4 regions of the Bilifractor sp. HCP3S3_D3 genome follow, and region 4 is predicted to be linked to each of the others. Evidence: riboswitches for the same ligand, from Rfam matches in the RefSeq annotation. Region 4 holds a riboswitch; each other region holds the start of a gene.
What was found. A riboswitch is a leader RNA that binds a small molecule or an ion and turns the genes downstream of it on or off. The one in region 4 is predicted to bind thiamine pyrophosphate.

Region 1 (5,737 bases), on a different contig from region 4:
GTTGTCGGAGATGCTTCCTCAAGTCTTCCGACGCCTGAACCAAGAATGATGAGAGATCTCTACGGTGCTTTCGGCAAGGCAGTGCAGAGCACAAGCATCACTTTTGTATCCACCTATGCGTACACACACGGAATTAAGGAAAAACTTGGCCTGAACAAGATTGTTCTCCCGGTTCATAACACGCGCAATCTCACAAAGAGAGATATGAAGCTGAACAATTATGCGCCGAAGACGATCAGGATTGATCCGCAGACCTTCAATGTGACAATTGATGACGAGCTGATCAGCTGTGAGCCGGTAGATACCATTTCACTGGCACAGCGGTACTACTTCTTCTGAGAAGTACAGAAACAGGTATGATATTCCGGCGTGATATGTGCCGGCATGGGGCGGTCCGGACTGTCGGTAATGACAGCCGGACCGATCTCCATATATGGGAGGACGCTGTGACGATGATGATCAGACGGATATTGGGGCAATCGCAGGAACCGGTTTCCCTATATGGGCGGACACTATGACAGGGAGACATCGCCCGTAATATGCGTCATGCCTCGGTTACAGCTGGACAGTCTGACAGAGAGGAGCTGTATAGAATCATGATTTTGACAGAAGTATACGGGAATATCCAGGATATTCCGGATCTGGCATCCTGGCATGTGGAGACCGCTCTGGTGAAGAGTGATGATCTTCTGAAATCAATCCTGCGGGTAACCTCTGATCACGGGCGTGACTATGGAATCCGGCTTGGGGATGAATCACAGAAGCTGGAGAACGGATCTGCCTTTATGCTGGAGCCGGGAAAACTTCTTGTACTGAGTGTCATTCCGGATGAGGTGATCGTGATTACTCCCTCAGATATGGATGAAATGGGAAAAACAGCGCATATGCTCGGCAACCTGCATAAGCCGGTGCAGATCAGAGACGGCAGGATTACGCTTCTGATGGATCCGGTTGTGCTGAAGACGCTGAAGGATAACGGAACAGAGTTTACCGTGGAGAAAGTGCAGCTGGACAAACCCATGCAGTACGCAAACCTGACGCCGGGCGCGCATACACATGCGCACCACGCGGAAGAGCATTAAAGGTTTCTGCCCGGGCTTGCTTGAAAGGCAAGGCTTTACAGTATCTCTGCCTTTTGCAGACCGGATGCAGCAGAGTTTTTATTAGATATTGCAGAGAGGACAATAGCAGAATGAAAAAAGAGTTGCTGGAGGCATTTCAGATCTGTGATTCGACCTTTCCGATCGGTACCTTTAATCACTCCTTCGGAATGGAAAATTATCTGTCGAGGCGGGTCATCCGTAAGGCGCCGCAGTTTCGGGAGTGGTTGGAGAACTATTTCCGCTCTCAGTACCGCTATGGAGAGGGACTGCTGGTCATTTTATGCAGCCGCGCTCTGGATGAGGGACGTGAGGAGGAGCTTCTGAGATACGATGACATCATCAACCGGTCCGTGGCAGCAAGAGAGACGCGCGAGGGAAGCCGGATGATCGCTGTACAGATGGCGGCGCTGATCCGGAAAATTTACGGGGACAGATATGCATTTTTAAACCGATACGCGGAGATGATGGATGAGGACGAATACTTCGGCAGCCCCGCGATCGTTTTTTCTGTTTTTGCCCATGAAAAGGGAATTGACTGCCGGGATGCTTTTGAGCTGTACGGCTACAGTGTGGCTTCCACGCTTGTGCAGAACGCGGTCCGCTCCGTCCCCCTCGGTCAGAGAGAAGGACAGGTGATTTTGCATGACGTCATGCTCCTGATCACGGATCTTTATGACCGAACGTCGGATCTGGATGAGGAATATCTGGGGGCGAACATTCCCGGTCTCGAACTGGCGCAGATCTGTCACGAGACACAGGAAGCGAGATTGTTCATGTCGTAGTATATGCGAGAAGCAGGAATTCGAGGAGCAGTGAATCAGAGAATCAGGATACCGGAATCATCTGACAGGAATATGATCCGGCAGCGCATCACAGAGAAAGGACAATGAATCATGAAACGGGCAGTAAGAATCGGAGTCGGAGGTCCGGTAGGATCCGGAAAAACGCAGCTGATCGAGAGGCTTACCAGAAGGCTTAAGGATGAATACAGCATGGCGGTTATCACCAATGATATCTATACGAAGTGGGACGCTGAGTATATGGTATCCCATTCTGTACTGGATGCAGACAGAATCATCGGGGTGGAGACCGGCGGATGCCCGCACACGGCGATCCGTGAGGATGCGTCCATGAATTTTGCGGCGGTGGAGAAGCTGGAGAAGCGTTTCAACCACACCCTCGATCTGATGTTCATTGAGAGCGGAGGCGATAACCTCGCGGCAACCTTCAGCCCCGAGCTGGTAGATTTTTCCATTTACATCATTGACTGCGCGGAGGGCGAGAAAATCCCGGCAAAGGCAGGACAGGGAATGATCAAGTCGGATTTGTTTATCATCAACAAGATCGATCTCGCGCCCTATGTCGGAGCAAATCTGGAGAACATGCGGGAGACGTCCCGAAAGTTTCGCGGAGACGGTACCTTTGTGTTTACGAATCTGAAAACGGACGAAGGTCTCGAGGATGTTGTGCGGTGGCTGAAGAAGGATTGTCTTCTGGAGGACCTTGAATGAAAAGTCAATTTGACGGAGAAATCCGCCTCGGATTTACAAACCGAAATGGGAGAACTGTGGCACAGTCGACCTATCGCAGGGGAAATTCCAGGATTTCCGGGAATATTCCGGCTGCAGGCGACGTTCCCTATTACTTTCTGATCAGCACCGGCGGCGGTTTTACCGAGGGGGAGACGTACCTTCAGAAGGTTTCGCTTGAGGAACAGTGTCATGCGATTGTGACGACACAGACCCCGAACTATATCTACAAGTGCGACGGGGGAAGACTGACGAGTCAGAACAATCGGGTGAAGATCGGAAAGGATTCCTTCCTGGAGTATTATATTGATGAGACGATTCCATATGCCAGGGCAAGATTTCGTCAGAACACGGAGATCCAGATGGCTTCGGGATCCAGACTGATTATGACCGACGGTCTGACTGCCGGGTGGTCGGAGGACGAGGAACCATTCCAGTACCGGGATATCGGGCTGAAGACCGATATCCGGATGGATGGTCGGCTTCTGTTCCATGACTTTCTGCTCGTCAACCCGGAAGAGGATCATATGCATGAAATCGGATGCTTTGAGGGATCCATGAACTACAATTCCGCTGTCATCATTGATGAAGGTGTCGACGAGGCTATGCTGGAGGAACTGAGAAATTTTCTGAATCAGAAATTCACCGGTTCCGAGGAGGTCCGGTTCGGATTGTCTCTGCTTGATCGTTATGGACTTGTACTTCGTGTTCTGGGGAAGAGCATCGTGGAGAACCGCGAAGTCGTGTATTCAATGACCGGTTATTACCGGGAGAAAATTCTCGGTTATCCCCACTTTGCATTGAGGAAAAATGCCTGAATGAAATGCGCCTTTAGCGATTTTGAGTGTTGTCAATAGAGATAACAGGCATATGTATGACTAAGTGCCGGAAGTCGTTAATCCAGATCGGCTATCAAAAAGAATTTTGAAAATGGTTGATTTTCCGCGCAAAAGTACGCTTGATGAAAATAAGGGAATGTGTTATCATGAACCCATTGTGAGGCTCATTGCTCCTGGCTTCAGGGAAACATCCGGGCCGGCACAGAACAATAGAATAGAAAAACATGGGGAGCCGGAAGGCTGAGAGGTATCACATGAGATACGACCCGAGAACCTGATTTGGATAATGCCAACGTAGGGAAGTGCGAGCACTGGTGTTTTTTATGTAGTCTGTTAGGCGGTATCCATTTGGGTATCGTCTTTTTTTGTGTATAAGCTCTTCGAAACCACGAAGCACGGAGAAATCCGCAGTTTATATAGTATTATACCAGAACAGCTCTTCGAAACCGCAGACAGGAGCGTCACACGCGAAAAGCGCCAGTGACTTTATTCTATTTTAGAGAATTCGAAAGGAAGGACAAGGTTACAGATGAGAGAGTATCATACGCAGATGGAGGCGGCGAGAAAAGGGATCGTCACTCCGGAGATGAAGGCTGTGGCAGGGAAAGAGAGAAGAACGGAGGAGGAAATCCGGAACTGGGTAGCAGAGGGAAAGGTGGTTATCCCAGCGAATCCGGCGCACAAGGGGCTTGATCCGAACGGCATCGGCAGTATGCTGAAGACGAAAATTAATGTAAATCTCGGTATCAGCCGTGATGTGAAGGATTATGATGTGGAGATGAAGAAGGTTCTCAGTGCCGTCGATCTCGGCGCTGAAGCAATCATGGATCTTTCCAGTCATGGCAACACCCAGCCGTTCCGCAGAAAGTTGACCAGTGAATGTCCGGCGATGATCGGCACGGTTCCGATTTATGATTCCGTGATTCATTATCAGAGGGATCTTGCGACCCTCTGTGCAAAGGATTTTGTGGATGTCGTGCGTCTGCACGCAGAGGACGGTGTGGACTTCGTGACGCTGCACTGTGGGATCACCAGAAAGACGATTGAGGAAATCAAGGCCGGCAGGAGGAAAATGAACATAGTCAGCCGAGGAGGAAGTCTGGTATTCGCGTGGATGGCGATGACCGGCAACGAAAATCCCTTCTACGAATATTATGATGAGATTCTGGAGATCTGCCGGGAGCATGATGTGACCATCAGCCTCGGTGATGCCTGCCGGCCGGGATGCCTTGCGGACGCGACGGACAGCTGTCAGATTGGCGAGCTGCTCAGGCTTGGTGAGTTGACGCAGAGGGCGTGGGACCGGGATGTCCAGGTCATGGTGGAAGGACCAGGCCATGTGCCGATGGATCAGATCGCCGCAAACATGAAGGTTCAGCAGACCATCTGCAAGGGAGCGCCCTTCTACGTACTCGGACCTCTGGTAACAGATATCGCGCCAGGCTACGACCACATCACAGCTGCGATCGGCGGGGCGATTGCGGCGATGAGCGGCGCTGCTTTTCTCTGTTATGTGACACCGGCGGAGCATCTTGCGCTTCCGAACATAGACGATGTACGTCAGGGAATAATAGCGAGCCGGATCGCGGCTCACGCGGCAGATATCGCCAAGGGCATTCCGGGTGCGCGGGAACAGGACGATCGGATGGCGGATGCAAGGCGGAAGCTTGACTGGGATGCTCAGTTCAAGGAGGCGCTTGATCCGAATACTGCGAAGTCCATTCGGGACAGCCGGGCGCCAGAGGATGATCACAGTGACACCTGCTCCATGTGCGGAAAGTTCTGCGCGGTGCGGAGCATGAATAAAGCGCTGGCGGGAGAATATATCGATATTCTCTAATATATCGATATCCTCTGATCAGAGGATATTATGCGGGGATTTCACAAGCCTGCCGTTATCCTGGGGCTGACTTAAGGTCAGCAGCCGGCAGCACCGGACAGAGGTTCTGTGAAATCCCTGTTTTTTTTCTGTCGCATGAATAAAAAAGAAAATGCTTTCCTACCGGCACTGGATTCTGTATACTTAAGGTTGAGAATCATGGTTACAGATTTCGCCGCGAGGCGGAAGCTGCCACAGGGCTGCCGCGGATGTTGGAATATACTGCAATATTTGCCGCAGCACAGAAAAGGAGGAGCAGTATGTGGACTAGGATCGGATTAAAAAACCGGTCAAAAGAGGTATTCAGGGGCAATTACTGGAAAGCTGTTCTTGCCGGACTTCTTCTTTCGCTGGCGATCGGAGGATCTTACAGCAGATCAGGCGGAG
Region 2 (5,737 bases), on a different contig from region 4:
TGATCGAGACGGGCGCAAAATCAGACAGATACGTACTGCAGCAAAGCGGTCTTCCACAGGTTCCAATTCCGCCGAGCATCTTTGTCTCATCGCGGACACCGATCTGGCGAAGCTCGATCCTTGTCCGGAACACTGAGGCGAGATCCTTTACCAGCTCCCGGAAATCCACTCTTCCGTCCGCCGTAAAATAAAACAGCATCTTCTTGTTGTCGAAGGTGTATTCCGCCTGCACCAGCTTCATATCCAGGTTGTGATCCCTGATCTTCTGTCTGCAGATCCGGTAGGCTTCCTTTTCCTTGCGCTGATTCTCCTTCTCATGCTCAATGTCCGCCTCTCCGGCCACGCGAATCACCGGCCGAAGCGGCTGCACCACCTGACTGTCCTCAACCTCCCGCGGCGCAAGCACAACTCTTCCGCACTCCACGCCCCTGGCGGTCTCAACGATGGCATAACCACCCTTCTTGAATTCCATGTCCTTCGGATCGAAATAGTAGACCTTTCCCCCATTTCGAAACCGGATTCCAATAATTTTTACCATATTGCTTACTCCTATCAATCCCGTTCCCGGGATCTGTATTTCACATCATCTCCGCCGGTCAGCACTCCCGTATTGTGAGAAACAGAAGCTCAAGCGTCAGATCAGGATTTACATTCGCCCGGAATCTTCCCGCTGCCGTCTGTATCGCTTCCAGAATCTTCTGCAGTCCCTCATATGAGCTGGTGCTTGCGCGTTCCCGGATCGCGTTGATCTCACCCTTCAGCACAAGACCGTCCACTTCCCGTGTCGCCTTGAACATCAGGACATCATGGAACCAGATCGTGAAGATGTCGAAATAATCGTAGATTTTCTGCTTATCTCCGGCCATCTCCCGCACGGCGTCAATCATCTCACTGACCTCCATCTTCTGGGAGTTCTTCAGAAGATATACGGCATTCTCCACCATCTCCATGAATTCAGAGGACTCTGCGATCCGTTTTGCCTTGCCGATATTTCCCTGGGCAAAGGATGCCATGATATCCGCCTGATAGTCGGGCACATGGAGCTGCTGCATCAGATAATCCTTCATCTCTTCCTCGGTAACCGGCTTCAGATTTAATGTCACGCATCTGGAGCGTATCGTCGGAAGCAGAATCTCCGGATTGTCCGCCAGAAGCATGATGACGGCATATTCCGGCGGTTCCTCGATCGTCTTCAGAAGCGCGTTCTGCGCCTGCGGCGTCATCTTTCCCGCTTCCTCCACGATATAAATCTTATACCTGCTCTCATAGGGACGGATCTGCACATCCTCCACCAGCTGCTCCCGGATCTCGTCGATTCCTACAGAGTTCGGCTTTTCATGCGTCACATAGATGATATCCGGATGATTTCCGCCAAGAGCCTTACGGCAGGAGGCACATTTTCCGCAGGGTTCCGTTCCATGCTCCTCGCACTGAAGCGTCATGGCGAACAGTGTCGCTATGAGCCGCTTTCCAGATCCCTTCTCCCCGCCGATAATATACGCATGAGAGATTTTTCCCGTCCGGACTGCATTCTGAATATGTGACACTACATCTTTATGTCCAACAATCCCCGCAAATCCCTTCATTTCGTCAGGTTCACGCATGATTAATCCCTCCTTGAGCTTGATATTCTGCGAACTTCTGCTTCGCGCGTGACGATCTTGTCTGCATTTTCGAAGAGCTATTCAATCTATGATACCATAATTCCTGTCGCCTGGGTACCCTCCGCCTGTTCTTCTTCTGCTGCTGTCCATCCTTACTGTGCGCATGACTGACAAGGCCGATCGTTTACAGGATCCTTATCTGAACATGATGACTGGCAGCGTTTTTTCTTCCTGCGCATGATTGTCGGCATTCTTCTTCTGTCAGGGCATCATGGCCGGCGCTGTTTTATCGAAAGGATAAAGCCTGCGATTTCATCGATGCATTCCTGGATCGTTCCGTTGTTTTTAAACCGCCTGGTGATGCCGGCCCGCGCTGTTTTTTCCCCGGAAAAGTCCTTTTGATCCGCCAGAAATCGCCTGCACATTTCTTCGTACTGAGGCTGCTTCTGCTTCCGTTCTCTCCGCAGTGCCCGCTCCAGACGGATTCCATCGTCTACTTCAATATAGATTGGAACCATGACATTCCTTCCGTAGTACCGGACCATCTGCTCATAGGATTCCAGCGTACCGATTCCGAGATAATCGCTCTTCTTCAGATCAATCTGTCCCTCATCCGCCGTAAAATAATACCACGGTCCGCTGACCGTCTGATAACAGCGTTCCTCAATGATCCGCCCGGCTTTTCTCAGTTCCGCCAGATGCCTCTCGTCTGAAAAATAATATTCTCTGCCGTTCTCTTCTCCCTGCCGCATCGGCCTTGTGGTATACAGCACGATCGGCTTCAGATTCAGCTCCGACCGGGCAAGCAGCGCGGTGTATATGTGATCCTTCCCGCTTGCGCTCTTTCCCATAATGTAAAAAATTGTACCCATATTCACTCTCCACCGGTCACCGATACGCCCGGTGCCTCTCTCGGCTTCGTCCTGTATCATGACCTCATCCCGAGCTGCGGCTTCCTCCCACACAGCGGCCTTTCTCCTGCGTCACAACATCTGGTCCGCACCGCGCATTTTCCCTGAGTCGTAACATTTGATCCGCGCAGCGGTTTTTCTGTCGCACGATTTCCTTCCCCACGACCGCGGCTGTTACCTGCGCTGCGGTTTTCCCGCGCCGCGGTTTTTTCTGACGCTGTGGCTCCTTACTCTGTCTCCGCTTTCTCGTTTGTCGGCCTCTTTCCCATCCGGCGAAGACGCCGGATCAGGAATGGAAGCTCAAATATGCTCATCGCGATCCATCCGAAAAGATACGACCATGGAATCGAGATGAAACCCCAGTGCCACACGAACACCATCGGTATTTCCGATGCGACCCGGACTCCCATGTTGATCAGACTGGAATATAACGTGACCTTCAAGTCCCCCGTTCCCCGGAAATATCCCTGAAGTCCGTTTGTGAACGCGGGAACCGGATACATGACCGCAATGAGCCGCATATAGCGCTGCCCTTCCGCGATGACCTCAGGATCCGAAGTAAACAGCCTGGTCAGCGGCCCTGCCGCCAAAAACACCACAGCACCGATCACCACGCCATAAACGAGCTCGCAATACATTCCGGCACGATATGTCCGCTTCACCCGCGACGCATTCCCCGCTCCGACGTTCTGCGCCATCACCGAAGTCATGGCGTGCGCGATATTCTGCTGGGGAATCGTTGCAAAATCATCCACCCGGTTCGTTGCGTTGAAAGCCGCCGTCGCGTTTACCCCGAGCGTATTTACGATGGTCTGGGTTCCAATCTTTCCCATCTGAACCGTGCTCTGCTGGAGCGCACTCACAAAACCGAACGCAAGGGTTTTCTTCAGCATCGACCAGTCAAAGATCAGCCATTTTTTTCCAAGACGAAGCTCCGGAACCTTCCTCTGAATATAGAAATAACAAAGAACCGCACTGAGGGCCTCACAGATCACCGTACTGATCGCGGCGCCTTCCACTCCCATGTGAAGTAACGCGATAAAAAAAAGATCCCCGAGAATATTCAGTACCGCACTTCCGCCGAGAAAAATCAGCGGAGAGACGCTGTCACCCATCGCCCGCAGCATACTGGCCAGATAATTATAGATAAAACTGAAGAACATGCCGAACAGTATGATCCTCAGATAGAAGACTCCCTCCGGAAGAATGACCGCCTCCACCTGCAGCGCCATCAGAAGCGGCTTCGCTGCCACAAACATCACAGCCGCGACTGCCACGGAGAAAACGCACCCTGAGATCATTCCCGTACTTACCTGTCTCTGCAGCTCCTCCTTCTTTCCCGCTCCATACAGCGTGCTTACCAGTATTCCCGCCCCGAGACAGATCCCGTTTGTGAAAAGCAGAACCAGGGTAACCAGAGGATTTGTCGTACCCACTGCCGCGAGCGCTGTTTTTCCGACAAACCGTCCCACAATCATGCTGTCTGCCGCATTATAAGTAAGCTGAAGAAGCGTTCCCAGAACCAGGGGAATTGTAAACAGTATCAGGGTCTTTAGAATCGGCCCTTTCGTCATATCCTTCGTCATATCCCAAACCCGCTTTCAAACTCATACCTGCACATTATACCACCGAAGATGCAGGATTCCATTTTAAATCTGCGGCAGGCGGGCAAAATCAACAATTAACTTTGGTATCCTTTGCTGCCTTTGCTTTGCTGTTTTAACCCGCCACAGGATTGACACTGAAAAATAAAGTGACTAAAATATAGAAATACAGCAGGGGAGTCCGCCGGAAAGGACTGAGATACAGATGTTGTCTGTGACCCTTATACCTGATCTGGATCATGCCAGCGTAGGAAGCGTAAAGAGAATCATAGGATTTTTCCGTAGAAAACCCGCTCTTCATCCTTGATACAGCAGTGCCTGATTCATTCCGGTGCTGCTGCATTTTTTATGCCGACAGACGCAGAAATCCACCTGCGGCGCGCGATTTCCTTGTTGGCTGTTGAATACGAAGATGTTGAAAAGGGAAAAGGAGGAAAAAAGAAATGAAGGCAAGTGTAGCCATTCAGACATTACCAGATGTGGACAACGATGAAGAGCTGATCCGGATTGTAGATGAGGTTATCGCCTACATCAAGAGCACCGGCCTCAGCTATTATGTGGGGCCTTTCGAGACCGCCATCGAAGGAGACAGCTACGACCAGCTGATGGACGTGGTAAAGGAATGCCAGCATGTCGCAATCCGCGCCGGCGCACCGTCTGTCTCCGCATACATCAAGGTGGTATACAACCCGGAACAGGAGATTCTGAGTATCGACAAAAAAGTTTCAAAACATCATACGAAATAATACCGACAGAAATTTCCGGAGCCAGTCGTCATGAGTATCCCTGCTGCAGTCATCATATATATGCCAGCTGCAGCAGGGATATCTTCAGCCCTCTCTGTGATAAAGCCTGTTGTAGTATTCCAGGGAATAGTGGTAGAGCTCGTCCCTCGCGATGTCCGTCTGTTTCGGATCTGTCATATCCGTCATTACGCTCGCCAGGATTCTGCCGTTTTCTCCGTAATGATCCACGAAATCACGCACAATTCTCCGGATTTCTTTCTCATCCGCCCCGTGTGGTATATCAATATCAAAGGCGAAGCTCATTTTCGTATTCCACTGATCAAACAATTCATCGTAATCATTGGCACGATGCTGCGGATTCCAGTAATCCACTCCCATTTCGATCATTTCCGGGAGATACTGGCCGTTCTTGCCACAAGAGTGCAGCTCTACAAACCGACCATTCTTTTTTACGAAATCATGCAGGAATTTTTTCTCATAAGGCAGAAGCTGCTCATCGAACATCTTGTTCGAGAAAAAGCCTGCGCGCTCGGTGCCCCAGTCATCGTGATACAGAACGCCGTCCACGCGCCCGTAATAATCGAATACCTTCTGCGTTGTCTCGATCTTGTAGTCCGCCATTTTGTCAAAGAAGTCCGCCAGAAGCTCCGGTTCCTCATAAAATGCCATCAATGACTCCGCAAACGGAATCAGCTCGTGAAGTCTCTCAAAAATGCCTTCCGTACACTGGTATATATGCACACGATCCGGATCCAGATCCTTCTGAATCTTCTTCCCGTCCGCTTCAAAATCGACCCCGGAGATATCCGGCCATTCCAGTTCTTCCTTCCACTTCGAAAAATCCGATATGGTTCTGGTTCCCGGTTTGGTAA
Region 3 (5,737 bases), on a different contig from region 4:
CATAATACCGGCTCTCAGCCACGTTTTTGCATTACATTTCTGCATTTATTATATTTCCTATCAACTAAATATGATTTTGAATTATACAGGAACATTCCGGCAATATCAACGAAAAAGAAAGCTCATTCGTGTTGCTCATTCCTGCTGCCTTCGAAACGAGATAAAACACGCTGCGCGAGTTTTATCTCGCTATCGCGACGCTCGCCGCACACGAATACTTCGCATTCGGCTGCGGCTCACTATTCGCGTAAATCACGGCCAGTCTCTTACACACGCTTCGCGTGTAACGATCCTGTCTGCGTTTTTGAGGAGCTGATGCGATACCTGGCCATATGTTCAGAATCTTCAAGCGAACAAGGAAGGCCGCCACGCAACAGTTTGCGCAGCGGCCTTCTTCTACATATCTTCCGTATCGTATTATATATTTTCAGTATTCTATATCTGCCATATTTTATATCTGCAGTATTCCATATCTGCCGTATCCCACTATCTGGTTCCCCAGACGTTTACAATCACACACCCGATGATAATCAGCACGATTCCAAAGACGCCGACACCGGTCAGCTTCTGACGGAACAGCAGATAGCCGATGACATTTGTGGCGATCAGTCCCACTCCGCACCAGATTGCGTAGGCGACGCCCACGTTCATACGATCCATGACGTGAGAAAAGGTGTAGTAACACACACAATAACACGCGATACAGATAATTGACGGTAACGGCCGGGTAAAGTGATGCGTATACTTCAGGAGCGACGTTGCCGCCACCTCCGAAGCGATCAGTACTGTCAGCAGAAAAACAGTCATTTTGATTCCTCCTGCATGTTCACTTACACGGATGCTGTCTCATACTGCGACCGACCGGGAATTCCTGCGCTGCATCATCCACGGACATTCCGGCCTTCAGCGTCTCATACTGCGACCGTCCGGAAATTCCCACACACGCACCGTCTCAATGCCTCGCCCGTGCCTTATGCCACGCTCTGTCTCGAATTACCTCCCGCAAGCGCCATCCCTCTGACCCTTATCATCGCCTTATTCACGGCCGGTATGAGAAGCAGCACAATGGTGAGGCCGCACTCCACGAAGATGTAGATCGCATTGTAGGCAAGGGAGTATCCGATCGCCGACATTCCGTATTCATTGCCATAGCTTCCAAAGAAAATGTAGCCTGAAAGAACCGCGAAGAAATACCTGCCGACAACTCCAAGCAGATAGCCCTTGATCAGTCCGTGCTTCGCCCCGGAAAACACACCGGAGAGCCCGAGAGCCGTAAACGCAAACACATAATCCACCAGCATCTGCGGCAGAGAAATAATATAGGGATCAACGATCAGCTGGAGAAGACCGTAGGCAAGACCTGCAAACAGCCCTGTCCCAAGGCCGTACCAATATCCCACAAGCGATATCAGCAGCATGGAAAAGAAGGTTATGCTGCCGCCCATCGGCAGATGAAACAGCTTGATCATGGATGCGACCGTCGCAAGCGCGATTGCCATCGCCGAGAACACAAGCTTTCTCGTACCGAGTACACCCTTCTGGTCCGGTTTCCGGATCAGGCAGACCAGAAGCAGTGCCAGAATGATCACGGCAATCACCGCAATGTAGCCGACCTGCGTCAGCTGGTATACTCCGTCACTTCCAAGAGTAGCAAATACAGACATAATATAATCCTCCTCACAGTTGTCTGCGGGAGGATTTCACTTTTCAAAGCTACGGAACTCTCAGAAACATTCATTTCTTTGATCACACAGCCTGCATTCAGACTCAGCTTCCCTACGCCGGCATTAACCGGATCAGGTCATCAGGGTCAGCCGCATGCACGGCACTCTCAGCTTCCGCTCCCCCAGCAGTTTTTCTTTGTATTTACAGTATAGCAGATAAAGCAAAACCGTCAATTCATTTTCCTGCTGATTCAGTGACCCGCGAAGTGTTCCTTCGCGAATTCCATATCCTGCACCAGCTCCGCAGCCCCAAGATAATTGCCCTTCCGGTCTCTTACGGCAAGATAGTTCACCAGCATGGTTCTTCCGTTTTTCTCCATCCATACCGGTACACTGTCCCTGCTTCCGTCCCGGAAGCTGTCCAGAATACTGCGGACCATGGGCTCTACCTTTGGCGGATGGCAGGAAAAGACCTCCCGGTCAATGGCCATTCCCGCACGCTTGAAGACCTTCGGTCCCTCATTGAAGTAGCGGTTGATGTTGTCCGCATCAATAAAACTGATCTCCATCGGTATGGTGTTCAGCAGTGCTGTAAGCTGCGGAACCGTCATATGTCCGCCCGGCATCACAACCTCGCCCTGGGAGAGGCCAGGCTTTTCTGCCTTTTTCTCTGCGTTCAGAGCCTGCTCCGCTTCTTCCCAGTCCGTAAAGGACTGACCGAGGATCTCCGTATAATCTCCGGAGTCCCGGTACACCGAATACCAGTCTTCCGCCGTGAAATTCACCGCGCAGATCGGGAAGAGAATATTATTTTCTTTGTAAATCATTTCCTCCGCCCGGTCAAGCACCGCCGACAGCCGGCCGTACCAGTCGTCGTCGTGATCTTCATCCTTTGAAAGCGCACTGATCTCGTCGCGGATCTCATCATCCACGGTCCACATGACATCTGACGGGCCGGAGATATCATAACGCACCTTCAGATGCGGATAGAGCAGATCTCCTTTCTTCGCGTAGTGAACTGCAATCTCGCGAAGCTGTGACATAAGCCTGTCGTCCGCACTCTTTCCGGCGACAGCCTCACGCGCACGGAGAAGAAGCGTCTCGATTGCCTGATTCTCCCTCTCAAAGAGATTCAGCGGATGGCCCGGAACCGACGCGAGCGAAGCCGCCAGCTCTTTGCGGTCGCCCGGATCCGCAGCTGCCGTTGAGGTCATCTCCGCTATACGAGAGAAGTCTGCTGTCCTCTGCTCAGCGACAGAAGCACCGGCTCTCTTCTTCTCTACAGCAGAGGAAACTCCTGTCGCCCCTGCTGCAACAGAGGAATCTCCGGCCTTCCCTGCTGCAACAGAGGAGTCTCCGATCTTCTTCATAAGAGAATCCTCTACCGCCTTCTCCGCATTGGCGATCTTCTCTTCTCTTGTCGCACCGTGGAAAAGCGCGGAATGTACATCGCAGAGCTTCTGCACCTCCTCAAGAGGAGTCCCGGATTTCAGAAGATCCTGCTCCGCTCTCATGATTTCGGAGGCATCAACATCACGGAAATTTTTCACAAAATCGGCTCTTACTGCTTCAAGGTCCTCACCGCTGCCGAGTCTTCTCAGGTAGCTCTTGAGAAGTTCGTTGCGCTCCTCAGTCATGCCGCCTTCTGTCTGCGCCGCCGCCCGGCTCACACTGCCGCCTTCTGCCTGCGCCGCCTCCCGGCTCACACTGCCACCATCTGCCTGCGCCGCCTCCCGGCTCACACTGTCACCGGCTGCCTGTGCGTCCTTTGCTTCCTCCCAGGGCATTTTCAGCTCCGGCATTTCTCCCTCGATCTCAAAGCCGTGCGTCATGAGTGCCATGACCACATCCATCATCGAGATATTTTTCATCTTCGCGCCCTTCGGAATCGTCATGATTCTTCCGACAGAACCGAGCATTCCCTTTTTCGTGATCTCCCGGAATCCGACGCCGGAAAGGATGTCTCTCAGCTCCGGGTACTCCTGCACCAGTTCATACACAGATTTGTTAAAGTCAATCTTCTTTGCCATATCTCTGCTTACTCCAATACTCATATATATGTACAAGTTCAGACTCAGTTGTCAGTAAACGTCGGTCAGTCAAGTGTCAGCAGCAATGCCATCTTGAACTTCTCCGAGGCCTTCACAAAATGACGTCCTCCCTTAGCAAAATGAAAGTTCTCGCCGGCTTTGATTTTGTGCTCTTTTCCCTCATATCCGATGATTCCCTCTCCGTCCAGCGCAAAAACAATCGCTTCTCCCGGAGCCGCGTGCTCGGAAAGACCCGTTCCCTTATCAAATGACATCACTACAAATTTCATTTTATCGTTGTGGACAACATCCATATTCACAATCCTGCCCGCCTGATAAGGAACCACCTCTGCCAGCTGAAATACCTCACCCGCCTTAATTGTATTGTTCATAATATCCTCCTTCCGAATTAAAATCTCCGTGTAAACCACGCCCTTCTGCGTGCGCATTCCCATCGGGGTATCTGTCAGAGTCACGATAGCCCCGCCGGCATTCAGTTCCCTGATAAATCCTTCTCTTCCATATACTTCCATGCTTCCATCCGCCACCAGAATCAGCTTATAGCTGGAATAAATTTCAGCACTGATATCTGTACCGGCCGCTAATGAAAAGTATGTGATAGAATTGGTACCGCTGTACACTTCCCTTGAGATGGTGCATCCCGGAACCGGATTGTTATCTTTTGCAATAGAAAAAACGTCTCCAACTTTTTCTTTCATTTTCTTCACCATCCTTTCCGATACAACACGAGCATACACAAAGGAATCAAAAAAATCCGTATCCCAGGATACGGATCAAACATTTTTCTCTTTACCAAAACATATTTGCCAAAACATATGCCGCCTTATATCCCTGTTGCATTAGCTACGGGGATATAAGACGGCCATTATTTTTCTGAAAGGTATCAGATACCTATGCTATTAAAACCGGATTCATCTTCACAGATTCCTCAGACAGGTCTGCAGCATATTTCCCACCGTATCCGCGAAAAGATCCAGCTTCCGGATCCTCGCGAAATGCCTGCCGTAGATATGCTGCACTGCCGGAAGACTTTTTTCATCGCCGGTAAAAACGCACAGAACGGTAATGCCCTGCATCCTTGCCCGATGCACCTCCGCGGCGGTATCCTCCACACCGGTTGTGCCCGCATAATCCTTGTATGAACCCGCCGAGGTCCGCACCTTGATGGCGTCGTTCGGCTTTCCGTCAGACAGGACAATCAGCAGCCGGTGATCGGCATCATTTTTTTCGATCATTCCCGCGGCGAGGCGGATCGCCAGACCGTCCCGGTTGGCCCCCGTCGTAAAATACCGGAAGATGTTCCGGTTCTTCTTCACTTCATGGTAATCACGGAACAGGTTTACAACGGTATATCCATTCATCGAGCAAAACGAATACACTCTGACCGGGATTCCGCATCGCGTAAGACTCTCCGCGATCATATAGCCCTGCGCCGCGACAACCGGCTGCCGGTGTACCTGCGAGGTAGACGCGTCCAGCAGAATATCGACCGAAAGATTGCCGCTGTCCCCGGGAAGTACCTTCCGGAAGATACGGTCGTCATCCAATTCAAGCCCGCGCCAGATCAAAGACGCATCGAGCCTCCCCGAATTCGACTTCACCACCTGATTGTCCATGTGCATCAGCATGGAATTCCGAATCCGATTCGTCAGGCGGAGAATCTCCATGCGGTATTTCGCGACATTCTCCTGAAATGCCTCCTCATTTTCCTTCGCCTGCTCCACCGCCTGCTTCCGCATTTTTCCCGCAAAACCGCTCTTCAGCATCTCGTCGTCATACGCGCCGTCCGTGAAATGAAGATGAACATCCGTATGATTTCCCGTGCAGTACTCCTTCTCCAGCCGGCGCACAGTCTTCTGATCATAGAGAGGCTTCCCGAAATAATTTGTGATATACTCCTTTAAACCTTCGTCGGTCTGTGCAGAATACTTCGCAAAAGCAACGCTCAGACGGCTCTGGTCCAGAACCTCACTCCCGTATTCCGACAGATGCTCGCCGTATCCGAAGGCGAGCCGGCGGATC
Region 4 (5,737 bases):
TGATAAGGCATATAAGCGTTTTTTTCCAAACCGGTTAACCAGCGGAACTGCAAGAACAGTAAAAGGAATCAGTGTCAACAGCTGAACAATTGATACAAGACTCAGTAAAGAAAGATCGCCTAATACGTATGTGTAGAAATAAGTATTCGCTGTATTCAGAATGTATGTGCCGACAAAATATGTCAATGCGGTAAGGAAAGTGACCCATACCGGACGAGCCGTCAGAATTCGAAACAAATCTCTGAACTTATAAGATTCTGTGTCGGGTGCTGCCTGAATTCTCTCCTTAATGCCAAGGGTTCCAAGTACAGAAAAACCAATGATGATTACAGTTGCAATCACAACTAATCTGAAGTAACCAGCAGCGATGTTTGTATCACCGATAATGATTGGTGCTACGATGTTCAATCCGAAAATTCCTGCCATGTAAGCAAATCCTTTGATAGAGCTTAAGGCGGTTCTCTCTTTCACATCTGAGGTCATAACAGGAAGCATACTATTCAGGGAAATATCCATAACCGGAAACAGAACACCGATCAGAATGTATGTCACATATGCGATAACCAGCTTTCCTCCGGTTGCCATATAGGGTCCGTAGAACATCAGTAAGAAGTTTATGCCACAGGCAATAGAACCAAAGAGCAGAGTCGGTCTGAAATGTCCCATCTTAGTTGTTTTAGCATGGTCAATACAGAAACCTATCAGCGGATCATTCAGTCCATCCAGGATTCTGGCTATCAAGAACAGAGTCGCACATGCTGCAGGATTTAATCCGACAATGTTTGTGTAGAAAATCAATAGGTAGGATCCTAAAATTGCCTGAACCGGAATATTACCCAGGTTCGTTAATGCATATGAGATTTTTTCTTTAACACTAATTTTTTCATTTAACTCTCCCATTTTTCTCTCCTTTTGCACAAGCCTAACATTTATTTGTAAATAAAAAATAACTTGTTTTTTATAGAGAAAAAAGCTAAATTGGAGACATTGGAAATAACTTTTCGGACATGGAAAATGAATTAGAAAGGCTTAAAGATGAATCAAGCTTTCTCTTTTGACGTAAAACTGACGCTTCCAGATTTTTTTCTGAAAGAGACTAAATTTTTAAGACAATACTATTATGACCATCCGGACGTGGACTGGTCTATTCCAGGAAATACTGTTAACAAGGATATATTCAATTTGAATTATCCTTTTAACGAAGACGAAACCTTACACAAACTACAAATGGATCCTACGAATAGGTATATCCCCGATCATGTACTGGATGCATTTGATACCGATGTCTATGCTATGATTCCCCCCAATTATTTTCCAGCTTTCTGGCATTATCACACTTATTTCGAGCTTATCTATGTGTTAAGGGGAACGGCAAGAAACTATACGGACAACAGCGTTTTTGATCTGAAACAGGGAGACTTGGTCATTCTGGGATTAGGCTCAAGACACGCTCTTTCTTCCTACAACGATGATTGCGTTCTTGTGAATATCCTGGTCAGAAGTTCTACTTTCTGGGAGATTTTTTCTAATCATACCTATGAAAATGATATTCTGCATCATTTTTTCACTAATGTCCTTTCTCATTACGTAAATGATACCTTTATTCTTTTTCACACCGGACGTGATCCACTTATCCAAAGCCTGACAATTAATCTTCTTCAGACGGATCCGTCTTATCGAAAGTACACGGAACTGGAGAAAAAGGCATCTATCTCCCTCCTTTTCTCCAGACTGATGAACAAATATGCTTCTACTTCCGAACTGATCAATAACGATCCCACCGAAAAGAATTATGACATAGCCATGATTCTGAGTTACATGCAACAGCACTACAAGGAGATTTCACTCTCATCCTTAGCCAAATTCTTTGGATACAGTGAACGGCAGACACGGCGATTGCTCATCAAATTTACGGGTAAGGGATATCAAGAGAATTTAGATTACATCCGGATGGCAGAAGCCAAAAATCTACTTAAGACGACAGATAAATCCATCGAGTCCATTGCAGAAGAAGTCGGCTTCTCCTCTGTATACAGCTTCCGAAAGAGCTTCAAGCACTACTACAAACGGACACCCTCAGAGTATCGGACCGAAGAGAAAATAAAAGAGCGGCTAAGCCCCTGATTAATGTCCATTTACTTTAATAACTACATCTGTCTCGTCAAAGCTTTTCTGCACACGTTCTGAAATATCAAAATTGCTCAGTTCAGAAACAGTAGATTGACATTTGGCGGTCAGAAACAATAGATTGACATTTGGTGTGCACTTTCTGAATGGATTGTGTTATAATAGGCCTGTTAAAGCAGAACGCTTTAGAAAAATCAAGAGAAACAGACTGGGGAGCCCGATGCATCGGGCTGAGAGGACGGATTTCAGCTGTCGACCCATTAACCTGATTTGGATAATGCCAACGTAGGGAGCATCGCTGTGATTATGCGTATTTATGCAGACTGTCGTTTGGCAGTCTGTTTTTTTTACGCGAACAGTGAGCCGCAGCCGAATGCGAAGTATTCGTGTGCGGCAAGCGTCGCGATAGCGAGATAAAACTCGCACAGCGTGTTTTATCTCGTTTCGCGTCCGGACCGGTGATCATAGTGACAATCAGCCGGCGCGTCATCAATTTCTTTAAATCTTAAAAAGGAAGGGATATGATCATGAAAAACAAATGGAACACAACCACGGTTTCTGCAAAGAATGCAGCTTCTGCTGCTGCCCCGCTTCCGGAAGGGTCACGGGCAGGAAAGCTGTCTCTGAAGAAAATGGTATTTACAGCGATGCTTGCATGTCTCGGATTTGTGCTGAATACCTTTGTATGGTTTCCGCACATGGCTCCGTTTCAGCACTTCTGCAACGTTATGGGGGCGGTTTTTCTGGGCCCGTGGTACAATTTCATCGCAGCTCTTCTGACGGGCTGCATGCGGGTGGCTCTGGTCGGCTGTGATTTTCAGGCTGTGATCGGCGCGATTTTTGGTGCCCTGCTTTCCGGTATTCTGTATAGAAAAACGCATAAGCTCTGGGCAGCATGGGTCGGAGAAGTCATCGGAACCGGATTCATCAGCGCGGTACTGGCAAGCGTGATTTTCAACCTGGCACTTCACATTAAATACGCGATTTTTTATCTTATCCCCTACTACGGCCCAGCATCTGCGATGGGGGCAACCCTCGCCATTGCGGTTCTCCTGGTGCTGAAGCGATCCAAGGCGCTGCCGAAGATGCAGGCGCAGCTGAACAAATGAAAAATTTTCCGCGGCCGGGAAGTCCACTGAAAAAATGATGAAGCATTTTATGGAAGGAATCATAACAGATGGAGTATGGAGAATCTCTTCGAAAAGTGCAGGAAACGAAGCCTGCGGTGCAGTGTATCACAAATTTTGTCACGGTCAATGACTGCGCGAATATCATTCTTGCGGCAGGAGGAACACCGGCGATGACGATGGATGTTCGCGAGGTCCGCGAGGGAGTGGAGGGAATGAATGCCCTTGTCTGCAATCTCGGAGCGATTGAATCGGTAGACAGCATGATCATTGCCGGACAGCATGCGAATGAGCTGGGAATCCCGGTTGTTCTGGATCCGGTCGCTGCCGGCAGCACAACGCTGCGGCGGTACAGCATCCGGGAGCTTCTGGAGACGGTCCATTTTACCGCAATCCGGGGAAATGCCTCTGAGATCCGTGCGATTGAGACAGGAGGCCTTGAGGCGAAAACCGGGAGGGGCGTGGATGTCAGCGCGGAGGATGAGATTACCGCAGATAATCTCGAGAAGAGTATTGTGATGGCCGAAAAACTGGCTCTGCGGATCCGAAGCGTCATAGCCGTATCCGGAGAGACAGATATCGTGACTGACGGAGAACAGACAGTGATTCTCCATAATGGGTGCGCAACGATGGCACGGATTACCGGAAGCGGATGCATGCTTACTTCGCTGATCGGAGCGTTCTGCGGTGCCGACAGAGAGAATTCCTTCCGCGCTGTCGTGAGTGCAATGACGGTGATGGGCCTTGCGGGAGAGATCGCGGAACAGAAGCGTCTGGAGAAGGGAACCGGAAACGCCACCTTCCGCACAGATCTGATCGATGCCGTCTTCAATATGACTCCGGAGAAGGTGGATCAGGGCATCCGGTGTCAGGAGGAACAGAGAAATGCGGAAAAAGTACGCGATTTTTGATGTGGACGGCACGCTGGCGGATTCGATGCGGTACTGGGATCATCTCGCGGAGGATTATCTCGGCGGTCTGGGCATTCATGCATCCCGGGAGGATCTTGCGCCGATCGAAACCATGACAATGTCCGAAAGCTCGGCGTATTTCATTCACAGATACAGTCTTGCGAAAACGCCCGGAGAAGTGATGGAAGAAATGTTCGCTCTGATACGAAAGCACTACGAGGAGGACATTCCGCTGAAGGAGGGAGCCGCCGCTTATCTCCGAAGCCTCCGGGAACGGGGTGTGCGCATGTGCGTCGCAACGGCAAATGACACCGCGCTTTCCAGGGCGTGTTTCCGGCGGAACGGAATTCTGGAATATTTTGACTTTTTTGTGAGCTGTGAGGAAATCGGCAGGGGAAAGCGGGATCCGGACATCTATGATTTCTGCAGGGAGAAAATGGCCGATGAGACAGGCACCTCTCTCCTGCCGTCCGATGTGGCGGTGTTTGAGGATGCTGCCTATTGTCTGGAAACCGCTTCAGGTGCCGGGTATTATACCGTTGCGATGTTCGAGAGCAGCTATGAAAAGGACTGGGACAGAATCCGGGGGATTGCTGACGAATCCTATGTGAGCTGGAACGACGCGATGCAGCAGGCTGGCAGAATACCGTGTGATAAGGCGGAAGGGCGCGGTGTAATAGTCTGCCAGAAAATACAGCGTGATAAGCTGTAAATACGTGATGCGAGTGGCTTTGACGGATGTATTGTAAGAAGGTGGAGAAATGCTCCCTGGAAAGTCAAAAGTACACAGCGTGAAAAATGCAAAGAGATAAAACACGCTGCGCGAGTTTTATCTCGCTATCGCGACGCTCGCCGCACACGAATACTTCACATTCGGCTGCGGCTCACTGTTCGCGTAAAAAAAGGCTGCCGCAGCGATGTGATCCGTACAGGAAAACAAGCTGCGGCAGCCTTTCTGACTGTGTCAGAATATTTGTGTCAAAATATTATATTCAGATTCTTGCGACTCCGCTCTCACGGGCTGCCTTAGCGACAGCTTCGGCAACGGCAGTCTTTACTCTCGGATCAAATGCCTTCGGAAGAATGTAATCTGCGGAAAGCTCCTTGTCGGAGACAAGGCCGGCGATTGCCTTTGCAGCGGCGATCTTCATCTCGTCATTGATGTCGGATGCGCGTACATCCAGAGCTCCGCGGAAGATGCCCGGGAAGCAGAGAACGTTGTTGATCTGGTTCGGGAAGTCACTTCTTCCGGTCGATACAACTGCTGCGCCTGCAGCCTTTGCGTCATCCGGATAAATTTCCGGTACCGGGTTTGCGCACGCAAAAATGATCGGATCCTTTGCCATGCTGCGAACCATATCCTGAGTCAGTGTGCCGGGTGCGGAAACACCGATAAATACATCAGCTCCCTTGATGACGTCTGCCAGAGTGCCGGACTCATGTGAGCGGTTTGTGATCTTCGCCATCTCTTCCTTGACCGGGTTCAGTCCTTCACGGCCCTCATAGATTGCGCCCTTGCGGTCAGTCATGATAACATTCTTGAGACCCATGGAGATCAGAAGCTTGATGATA

Region 1: another riboswitch for thiamine pyrophosphate. It lies ahead of thiC (phosphomethylpyrimidine synthase ThiC); the one in region 4 lies ahead of thiW (energy coupling factor transporter S component ThiW).
Region 2: another riboswitch for thiamine pyrophosphate. It lies ahead of ACTNDI_RS12475 (thiamine-binding protein); the one in region 4 lies ahead of thiW (energy coupling factor transporter S component ThiW).
Region 3: another riboswitch for thiamine pyrophosphate. It lies ahead of ACTNDI_RS03835 (energy-coupled thiamine transporter ThiT); the one in region 4 lies ahead of thiW (energy coupling factor transporter S component ThiW).

What each region holds. Positions count from the first base shown of each region.
Region 1 covers NZ_JBQHWP010000016.1:47,968-53,704, reverse strand. The annotation lists gene ureC (urease subunit alpha) at 1-339, shown strand, start outside; gene ACTNDI_RS10420 (urease accessory protein UreE) at 597-1,082, shown strand; gene ACTNDI_RS10415 (urease accessory protein UreF) at 1,193-1,885, shown strand; gene ureG (urease accessory protein UreG) at 1,997-2,614, shown strand; gene ACTNDI_RS10405 (urease accessory protein UreD) at 2,611-3,450, shown strand; TPP riboswitch at 3,687-3,789, shown strand; gene thiC (phosphomethylpyrimidine synthase ThiC) at 4,001-5,311, shown strand; gene ACTNDI_RS10395 (DUF975 family protein) at 5,611-5,737, shown strand, end outside.
Region 2 covers NZ_JBQHWP010000025.1:7,869-13,605, forward strand. The annotation lists partial or broken gene ACTNDI_RS12455 (PSP1 domain-containing protein) at 1-538, opposite strand, end outside; gene holB (DNA polymerase III subunit delta') at 597-1,586, opposite strand; gene ACTNDI_RS12465 (guanylate kinase) at 1,874-2,476, opposite strand; gene ACTNDI_RS12470 (MATE family efflux transporter) at 2,743-4,101, opposite strand; TPP riboswitch at 4,283-4,390, shown strand; gene ACTNDI_RS12475 (thiamine-binding protein) at 4,563-4,865, shown strand; gene ACTNDI_RS12480 (uroporphyrinogen decarboxylase family protein) at 4,950-5,737, opposite strand, start outside.
Region 3 covers NZ_JBQHWP010000004.1:141,663-147,399, reverse strand. The annotation lists gene ACTNDI_RS03840 (DMT family transporter) at 487-807, opposite strand; gene ACTNDI_RS03835 (energy-coupled thiamine transporter ThiT) at 972-1,664, opposite strand; TPP riboswitch at 1,757-1,858, opposite strand; gene ACTNDI_RS03830 (DUF438 domain-containing protein) at 1,916-3,694, opposite strand; gene ACTNDI_RS03825 (cupin domain-containing protein) at 3,760-4,413, opposite strand; gene ACTNDI_RS03820 (hypothetical protein) at 4,633-5,737, opposite strand, start outside.
Region 4 covers NZ_JBQHWP010000010.1:4,437-10,173, forward strand. The annotation lists gene ACTNDI_RS07330 (MFS transporter) at 1-900, opposite strand, end outside; gene ACTNDI_RS07335 (AraC family transcriptional regulator) at 1,036-2,124, shown strand; TPP riboswitch at 2,327-2,436, shown strand; gene thiW (energy coupling factor transporter S component ThiW) at 2,655-3,236, shown strand; gene thiM (hydroxyethylthiazole kinase) at 3,305-4,165, shown strand; gene ACTNDI_RS07350 (HAD family hydrolase) at 4,140-4,877, shown strand; gene ACTNDI_RS07355 (NAD(P)-dependent malic enzyme) at 5,158-5,737, opposite strand, start outside.